DNA from 2 places in the Streptomyces sp. NPDC051963 genome. Region 1 is predicted to be linked to the other one. Evidence: riboswitches for the same ligand, from Rfam matches in the RefSeq annotation. Region 1 holds a riboswitch; the other holds the start of a gene.
What was found. A riboswitch is a leader RNA that binds a small molecule or an ion and turns the genes downstream of it on or off. The one in region 1 is predicted to bind cyclic di-AMP.
Positions count from the first base shown of each region.

Region 1 (3,726 bases):
CCCAGCGACCCCGCCGGTGGCGCGCTGCGGCACGCGCACTGGTGGCAGGCCCGATGGGTGCGCTACGGCGCTCTGATCACGCTCCTCGCGCTCTCCGGGCTCGTCATCCTCGCCCTCGTCCGCGAACAGACCGGCACGGAGGGGTTCCTGGTCGGGCTCGGGCTGTCGGTGTTCCCCGTGCCGCTGCTCATAGCCGCCTTCCGCTGGCTGGACCGGGTCGAACCCGGCCCCTGGCGGAACCTGCTCTTCGCCTTCGCCTGGGGCGCCTGCGCGGCAGCGTTGATAGCGATCGTCGCCAACAGCTTCGCGACCCGATGGATAGCGACGGCCACCGCGGATCCGTCCAGCGCGGACACCCTCGGGGCGACCGTGATAGCGCCGATCGTGGAGGAGTCGGCCAAGGCGGCGGCCGTCTTACTCGTCTTCCTCTTCCGGCGACGCGACTTCACCGGGATCGTCGACGGGGTGGTGATAGCCGGCGTCACCGCCACCGGCTTCGCGTTCACCGAGAACATCCTCTACCTCGGTACGGCCTTCGGTACCGACCAGCTCAGCGGCGACCGCGGCATCGCCTCCGTCACCGCGGCGACCTTCTTCGTGCGCATCATCATGTCGCCGTTCGCGCACCCGCTCTTCACCGTCCTCACCGGCATCGGCTTCGGCGTCGCCGCGCTCTCGGGGGACCGGCAGCATCTGCGCCGGGTCCTCGTGCCGCTGTCCGGGCTGCTGCTGGCGATGGGCATGCACGCGATGTGGAACGGCTCGTCCACGTTCGGCGAGTACGGGTTCTTCGCCGTGTACGCCGCCTTCATGGTGCCCGCGTTCGGGCTGCTCACCTGGCTGGTCATCTGGACCCGGCAGCGCGAGCTGAGGACCGTACGAGCCGAGCTGCCCGCGTACGTCGCCGCCGGCTGGCTGGGGCCGACCGCGCCCTTCGTACTCGGATCGATGCGGGCGCGACGGCTGGCCCGGGAGTACGCCCGCCATCACTTCGGCAGGCCGGCGGGGCGGGCGGTGGCGCAGTACGAGGCGTACGCGACGTCGCTGGCGTTTCTGCGCCACCGGGGGCGGCGGGGGCGGGCGGGCACCGACTTCGTCGTACGCGAACGGGAGTTGCTGCATGAGCTGTGGCAGCGGCGGAGGGTCGCGGGACCGGCGCTGGAGTACGCGGCCCGAGTGACGGCGCCGGTCGTCATGCCGCCGGCCTGGCCGATGTACGGTCCCGCGGCACCGTATCCGGCGCACCACAACCCGTACCGGACCTAGGCCTCGCGAGTGGCCGCGAGTAACCCGCCCAGGCCGAGCTGCGCTCCGCCCGAAAACCGGCAGCCCTGACGTCGGGGGGTCGTCGTCAGGGCCGCCGGGGAAGGGGAGGCTGGCTCAGGGGTTCAAGCCCTTGCTCCGCAGCCAGGCCATCGGGTCGATGCCGCTGCTGTCGGAGCTACTGGTGTGGACCTCGAGGTGGAGGTGAGCGCCGGTGACATTGCCGGTCGCACCGACGCGGCCGATGACATCGCCGGTGGCGACCTTCTGGCCGACGCTGACACTGATCGAGGACTGGTGGGCGAACCACAGCTCAGTGCCGTCGTCCAGGGTGAGGACGGTCTTGTAGCCGTACGAACCGTCCCAGCCGGCCTGGGTGATGGTGCCGCTGTGGATGGCCTTGATGAGCGTGCCCGTGGGGGCGGCGAAGTCGAGCCCGGTGTGGTAGCCGGAGGACCAGAGGGAACCGGCCTGACCGAAGGTCGAGGTGATGGTGTACGAGGAGGTCGGCAGCGCGAACTGCTTGGCCAGCTCGGCGAGCCGCTCGGCCTCCGCCTTCTGCCGGGCCGCCTCCTCCGCCTTCGCCTTCGCGGCGGCGGCCTTGGCCTCGGCCTGCCTCTCCGCCTCGGCTGCCGCGTCGGCGGCCTTCTTCTGGGCGGCGGCCTGCGCGGCCTGGGCGGCCTTGGTGTCGACCTGGTCCTGCTGCTGCTCGGCCTGGGCCAGGATCCTGGACCGCAACACCTCACCGGCGTCGGAGGTGCCCTGCTCGGTGTCCTCGGAGGCCACATTGACGCTGCTGAGCGCGGTGTCCTGGGCCTCCTCGTCCGAGGAGTCGTCCGAGATGATCGAGCCCACGGACGGCAGGTCGGGCATGGAGATGGACACCGGCGGCTTGCCGGTGTTGGCGCTGGCCATGCCGCCCGCGCCGACGGCGGCTATGACACCGACGCCCAGAACCGTGGAGCTGCGGGCGAATGCCCCGTTGCGCTGCTTGCTGACGCGGTGCCGGCCGCGTAGGGGAGGGAGGGACTCCTCGGTGGGATTCCACTCCTCCTGCGGGCCCTCGTCGTCGGTGCGGTAGCCCCCGTACACAACGGTGTCGGGCTTGCGCTGACTAGGCACGAACGGGGCCTCTGGAGCAGGCCGGTTGGACGCCACGTAGGCGTACTCCTTTCCTTCCCTATCGCCTACCGGGTTAGCTGACGGGTTCGGAGAGGAAGGTCTCCTACGCGCGTATACCCGCCGTGCTTCCACGGTGGCATCCGCGCGATTCACCCCAAGGTGGTGGTTCCCCGGTTCCCTTGCGGAATTCGGCGCGTGCGCACGGAGCCGACTCTTGTGACGGCTGGGACGACCGCGCTGCGTTATCGAACGTTAATAGACCCAGGGGCCGGATTCCAAGCGGTTCCACTTGATCATTAACGTTTTTGCCCAGGACGTACGGGCCATGACCGGTGAAAATCGGGCGAGTTGACCACGTCACCGAAGCAACTCATCGGCCCCACCAGTTCTGACGTTGTGTCAGTTGTTATCGCAACGGGGTGGCTCGATCACGCCGGGTGACAACGGGCATCACTCGGGCTCGGCATGGGCCGGAACACACCGAAGGGCCCGGATCGCAATGATCCGGGCCCTTCGGCCTTCAGTAGCGGGGACAGGATTTGAACCTGCGACCTCTGGGTTATGAGCCCAGCGAGCTACCGAGCTGCTCCACCCCGCGTCGTTGTGTTCACAAGTGTACGTCATCCGTGGGACACCCATGACCACACGGTGGTTCACCCGGCGGGATTGCCCGCGTGGGTGAGGGTTTCCCAGGCGACGAAGAGGCCGTCGGTGCCGGCGGGGCGGGTCTGTTCGGCGAGTTTGCGGGCGGTGGGGACGGAGAGGTGGAGACGGTCCTCGAGGTGGTTCAGGGCGACTTCCAGGTCCGGGCCCATGGTCCTGGCGATCCTGCCGCCGCACAGCCAGGTCGGCGCGGGTGCGCCCAGCTGGTGGCGGGCGTGCAGGGAGAGGGCGGCCTTGAGCCGGTCCTTGGCCTCGGCGTACAGGTCGACGCCCTGGTGCCAGGCGGTCTCGGCGATGTGCGCGGTGGCGGCGAGGGAGTGGCCGACGTGCTCGAAGTCACGGCAGGTCTCCTGGGTGACGCCGTCCTTGTAGGTGGACTGCTTGAACCAGTACGACGTCAGCCGCTGCGGGCTGTCCATGCCGGAGCCGGGCGCGGTGAGCGGGAGGCGGCCGTCCTTGCGCAGGTAGAAGTAGGCGGGGACGCGGTCGCGGAAGCGTTGCAGGGCGTGGTCGAAGGTCTTGTGGTCGTCGAGGAAGACGGCGATGCCGATGGCCGCGTCGGTGGAGACGAGGTCGCGGTTTCCGTTGACGTCCAGGACGCGTCGGGTGACGTGGGGGAGGTAGGCGGTGCGGAGCATGGTCTCGAAGCGGAGTACGCGGTGGGCGGGCCAGTCGCCG
Region 1 covers NZ_JBIUCC010000015.1:19,146-22,871, forward strand. The annotation lists gene ACIHFB_RS42610 (PrsW family intramembrane metalloprotease) at 1-1,266, shown strand, start outside; gene ACIHFB_RS42615 (M23 family metallopeptidase) at 1,381-2,421, opposite strand; cyclic di-AMP (ydaO/yuaA leader) riboswitch at 2,433-2,589, opposite strand; tRNA gene ACIHFB_RS42620 (tRNA-Met) at 2,910-2,983, opposite strand; gene ACIHFB_RS42625 (alginate lyase family protein) at 3,039-3,726, opposite strand, start outside.

Region 2 (3,726 bases), on a different contig from region 1:
GGGTGACCCTCGACAACGACGGGCCGACGGTCGAGCTGCTGCGTGCCGACTCCGCCACCTGGACCCTGCCCGACCGCGGCGCCTGGCGGCTCTCCCAGCTGCACGGCCGCTGGGCAGCGGAGTCCCGGCTCGTGCGCTCCGACCTCACCTACGGTGAGAAGGTCATCGGCAGCCGGCGCGGCCACACCGGTCACCAGCATCTGCCCTGGGTCGCGCTGGACGACGACGCGACCGAGGAGCGCGGCGAGGTCTACGGCTGCGCCCTCGGCTGGTCCGGGTCCTGGCGGATCGCCGTGGCCCAACTCCCCGACGCGCGCGTGCAGATCACCGGCGGTGCCGGATACGACGACTCGGGCCTGCTGCGCCTGGCGGCGGGCGAGTCGTTCACGACGCCCGTCTTCGCCGGTCTGTGGAGCGACCGCGGCTTCGGCGGGGCGAGCCGCGCGTGGCACGCCTATCAGCGGGCGTACGTCATCCCGGACGCGGACCAGGACCGGCCGGTGCTCTTCAATTCCTGGGAGGCCACCGAGTTCGACATCTCCGAGGAGCAGCAGCGGGCACTCGCGCGCCGGGCCGCGGACATGGGCGTGGAGCTGTTCGTGGTCGACGACGGCTGGTTCGGGGCGCGGACCAGCGACCGGGCCGGGCTCGGCGACTGGACACCCAACCCCGACCGCTTCCCCGGCGGCCTCAAGCCGCTCGCGGACCACGTGCACGGACTCGGTATGCAGTTCGGCATCTGGGTCGAGCCCGAAATGGTCAATCCGGACAGCGACCTGTACCGCGCCCACCCCGACTGGGTGCAGTACCAAATCGGACGCAAGCGTGCTGAATTTCGCAATCAGCTCGTACTGAACCTCGCCCGCGACGATGTCCAGGAGTACCTCTGGGAGCAGCTCGACACGCTCCTCTCCAGCGCCCCGATCGACTACGTGAAGTGGGACTTCAATCGCTGCTTCACCGACGCGGGCTGGCCGGGAGAGGCGTATCCGCAGCGGTTGTGGGTCGACCATGTGCACGCTCTGTACCGCCTGTTGGACCGGCTGCGGGAAGCGCACCCCGGCGTCGCCTTCGAGTCCTGCTCCGGCGGTGGCGGCCGGATCGACCTCGGGATCATGAGCCGCACGGATCAGATGTGGACCTCGGACAACACCGACCCGCTCGACCGGCTCGCCATCCAGCACGGCTTCAGCCAGATCCACCCCGCGCGGGTCATGGCCGCCTGGGTCACCGACAGCCCCAACACCCAGCTCAACGGCCGGGTCAGCTCGCTGCGCTTCCGGTTCGTGAGCGCCATGGCCGGGGTGCTCGGGGTCGGCGGCGACCTCACGAAGTGGACGGACGAAGAGCTTGCCGAGGCCCGGGACTGGGTGGGCCTGTACAAGGAGATCCGGCCTCTCGTGCAGCGCGGGGACCTCTACCGGCTGCGGCCGCCGCAGGGCGGTTCGAGTGCGGTGCAGTACGTGCTCGGCGACGAGACCGTCGTCATCGCCTGGCTCCAGTCGCAGCACTACGGCGAGCCCGTACCGGCGCTCCGGCTGCGCGGCCTCGACCCGACGGCGTCGTATGAATGCCGCGAAACGGGCGAAGTTCACCGGGGTGCGGTGCTGTTGCACCACGGATTGCCTACGGGGCTGCGCGGCGACCTCGATGCGACGGTTCTCCGGCTGCGTCGCATCTGAGTCTTCTGTCCGAATTGGGATCTTCATTCCAACTCGCTCTGGAATAAGGCGCCCTGGGGAGATGCCGCGTGAGCAGCGTCATATTCGTGACCGAGCGTCGCCCGTCATGTTCACGTAATTCGCGTGTCTTTCCAGGGATTTGAATCCCGTGCGCGGTCGGAATTCACGGAGTGTGACTGGGATTTCCCACAAGGGATCAAGAGAAACGCATGTCCCGGGAACCTCTTGCTTGTCCCTTTGCGTCTTAGTCGCTTACGTTCGCCACCAATCCGGACGGACGCCCAATCCTGCCGCCGCCCGGAGACCGCACAACTCACCCGTGAACGGCAGGAGCGGGGGACCCACAGGTAGAACCGCCTGTTCCGGTCTCCGGAACGGCTAGGGGTCAAGCCGCGAACGCGCGGCCGGACATCTCCAGTCCGCACCCGACAGCTCACCTCGTAGGCGCCGGAGAGGAATTCGCCATGCCCGCGAAGGGTAAGCACCGCCGTCCCAAGAGCCAGCGCTTCACCCGCTCGATCGCCGTCGCCGGAACCGGTGGCGCAGCGCTCGCCCTCCCGCTGCTGGGGGCCACCGGAGCACATGCCGCTCCCGCTCAATCCGTTTCGGAAAAGGCCGTTCAGTCGGTTCCGAAGACCGAGAAGAAGGCAGCCGAGAAGAAGGCCGCCGCGAAAACCTCGGGAGTGAAGACCTATTCCGTGAGGGCCGGTGACTACCTCTCGAAGATCGCCGACGAGCAGAATGTCAGCGGTGGCTGGCACAAGCTCTACTCGGACAACCGAGAGGCCGTCGGCGACGACCCGTCGCTCATCCACCCCGGTCTGAAGCTCTCGATCGGCAAGAAGGCCGCGACCGACTCCTCCAAGTCGTCGCCTTCGTCGCCTTCGTCGAAGTCGTCCGGCTCGTCGGACTCATCCGCTTCGTCCGACTCGTCCGCGTCGGATTCGGCGGCGTCGTCCAGCTCGAACGCGGCGAACACTCAGTCCGCCGACACCACGAGCACCGCCGGCGGCTTCACCCTGCCGGTGGCCGGTGCCACCGTCGGGACCCCATACCACATGTCGGGCAGCATGTGGTCCAGCGGTTACCACACAGGCGTCGACTTCGTCGTCCCGACCGGCACCTCGCTGAAGTCCGTGGGTGCGGGCACGGTCGTCTCCGCGGGCTGGGGCGGTGCGTACGGCAATCAGGTCGTCGTCAAGCTGGCCGACGGCTACTACGCGCAGTACGGCCACCTGTCCTCGATATCCGTCTCCAACGGGCAGACCGTGACCGAGGGCCAGGAGCTCGGCCTCTCCGGCGCGACCGGCAATGTGACCGGCCCGCACCTGCACTTCGAGATCCGCACCACCCCGGACTACGGCTCGGACGTCGACCCCGTCGCCTACCTCCGCTCGCACGGCGTCTCCGTCGGCTGACACCCGCGACCGACGCGCCCCCCACGCCACCGAAGGCCGGACCCCGATCCCCGGGTCCGGCCTTCGGTGTTCTTCGTCGCCCGGATCGAGACGGACGGCTGAGTGACGCCACAACGTCCTTGATCGGAAGGCTATTCCTGAGTTGGTGAACACTTTAGGCGTGGCTTATCTCACCGCCCGTCAACCCCTTCCTACGGTCGCGTAGCTCACATCCGAAGGTGAATCATGGGCCGATGTGGCAGACGATTCGAAGAATGACAACAGATCAGTGATCGGGTCGTACGTGGCGGTGGGGGACAGCTTCACCGAGGGCGTCGGCGACCCCGGCCCCGACGGAGCGTTCGTCGGCTGGGCCGACCGGTTCGCGGTACTGCTCGCGGACCGGCGTCCGGAGGGCGACTTCGAGTACACCAACCTCGCCGTGCGCGGCAAACTGCTCGACCAGATCGTGGCGGACCAGCTTCCGAAGGCAGTCGAACTCGCCCCGGACCTGGTCTCGTTCTGCGCGGGCGGCAACGACATCATCCGGCCCGGAACCGACCCCGACGAGGTCGCCGAACGCTTCGAGCGGGCGATGGTCCGGCTCACCTCGGCCGTGGGCAGCGTCATGGTGACGACCGGCTTCG
Region 2 covers NZ_JBIUCC010000003.1:721,508-725,233, reverse strand. The annotation lists gene ACIHFB_RS15525 (alpha-galactosidase) at 1-1,682, shown strand, start outside; cyclic di-AMP (ydaO/yuaA leader) riboswitch at 1,987-2,142, shown strand; gene ACIHFB_RS15520 (peptidoglycan DD-metalloendopeptidase family protein) at 2,147-3,100, shown strand; gene ACIHFB_RS15515 (SGNH/GDSL hydrolase family protein) at 3,369-3,726, shown strand, end outside.
Region 2: it holds a riboswitch for cyclic di-AMP, as region 1 does, so the genes downstream of both, ACIHFB_RS15520 (peptidoglycan DD-metalloendopeptidase family protein) here and ACIHFB_RS42615 (M23 family metallopeptidase) in region 1, are expected to answer to the same signal.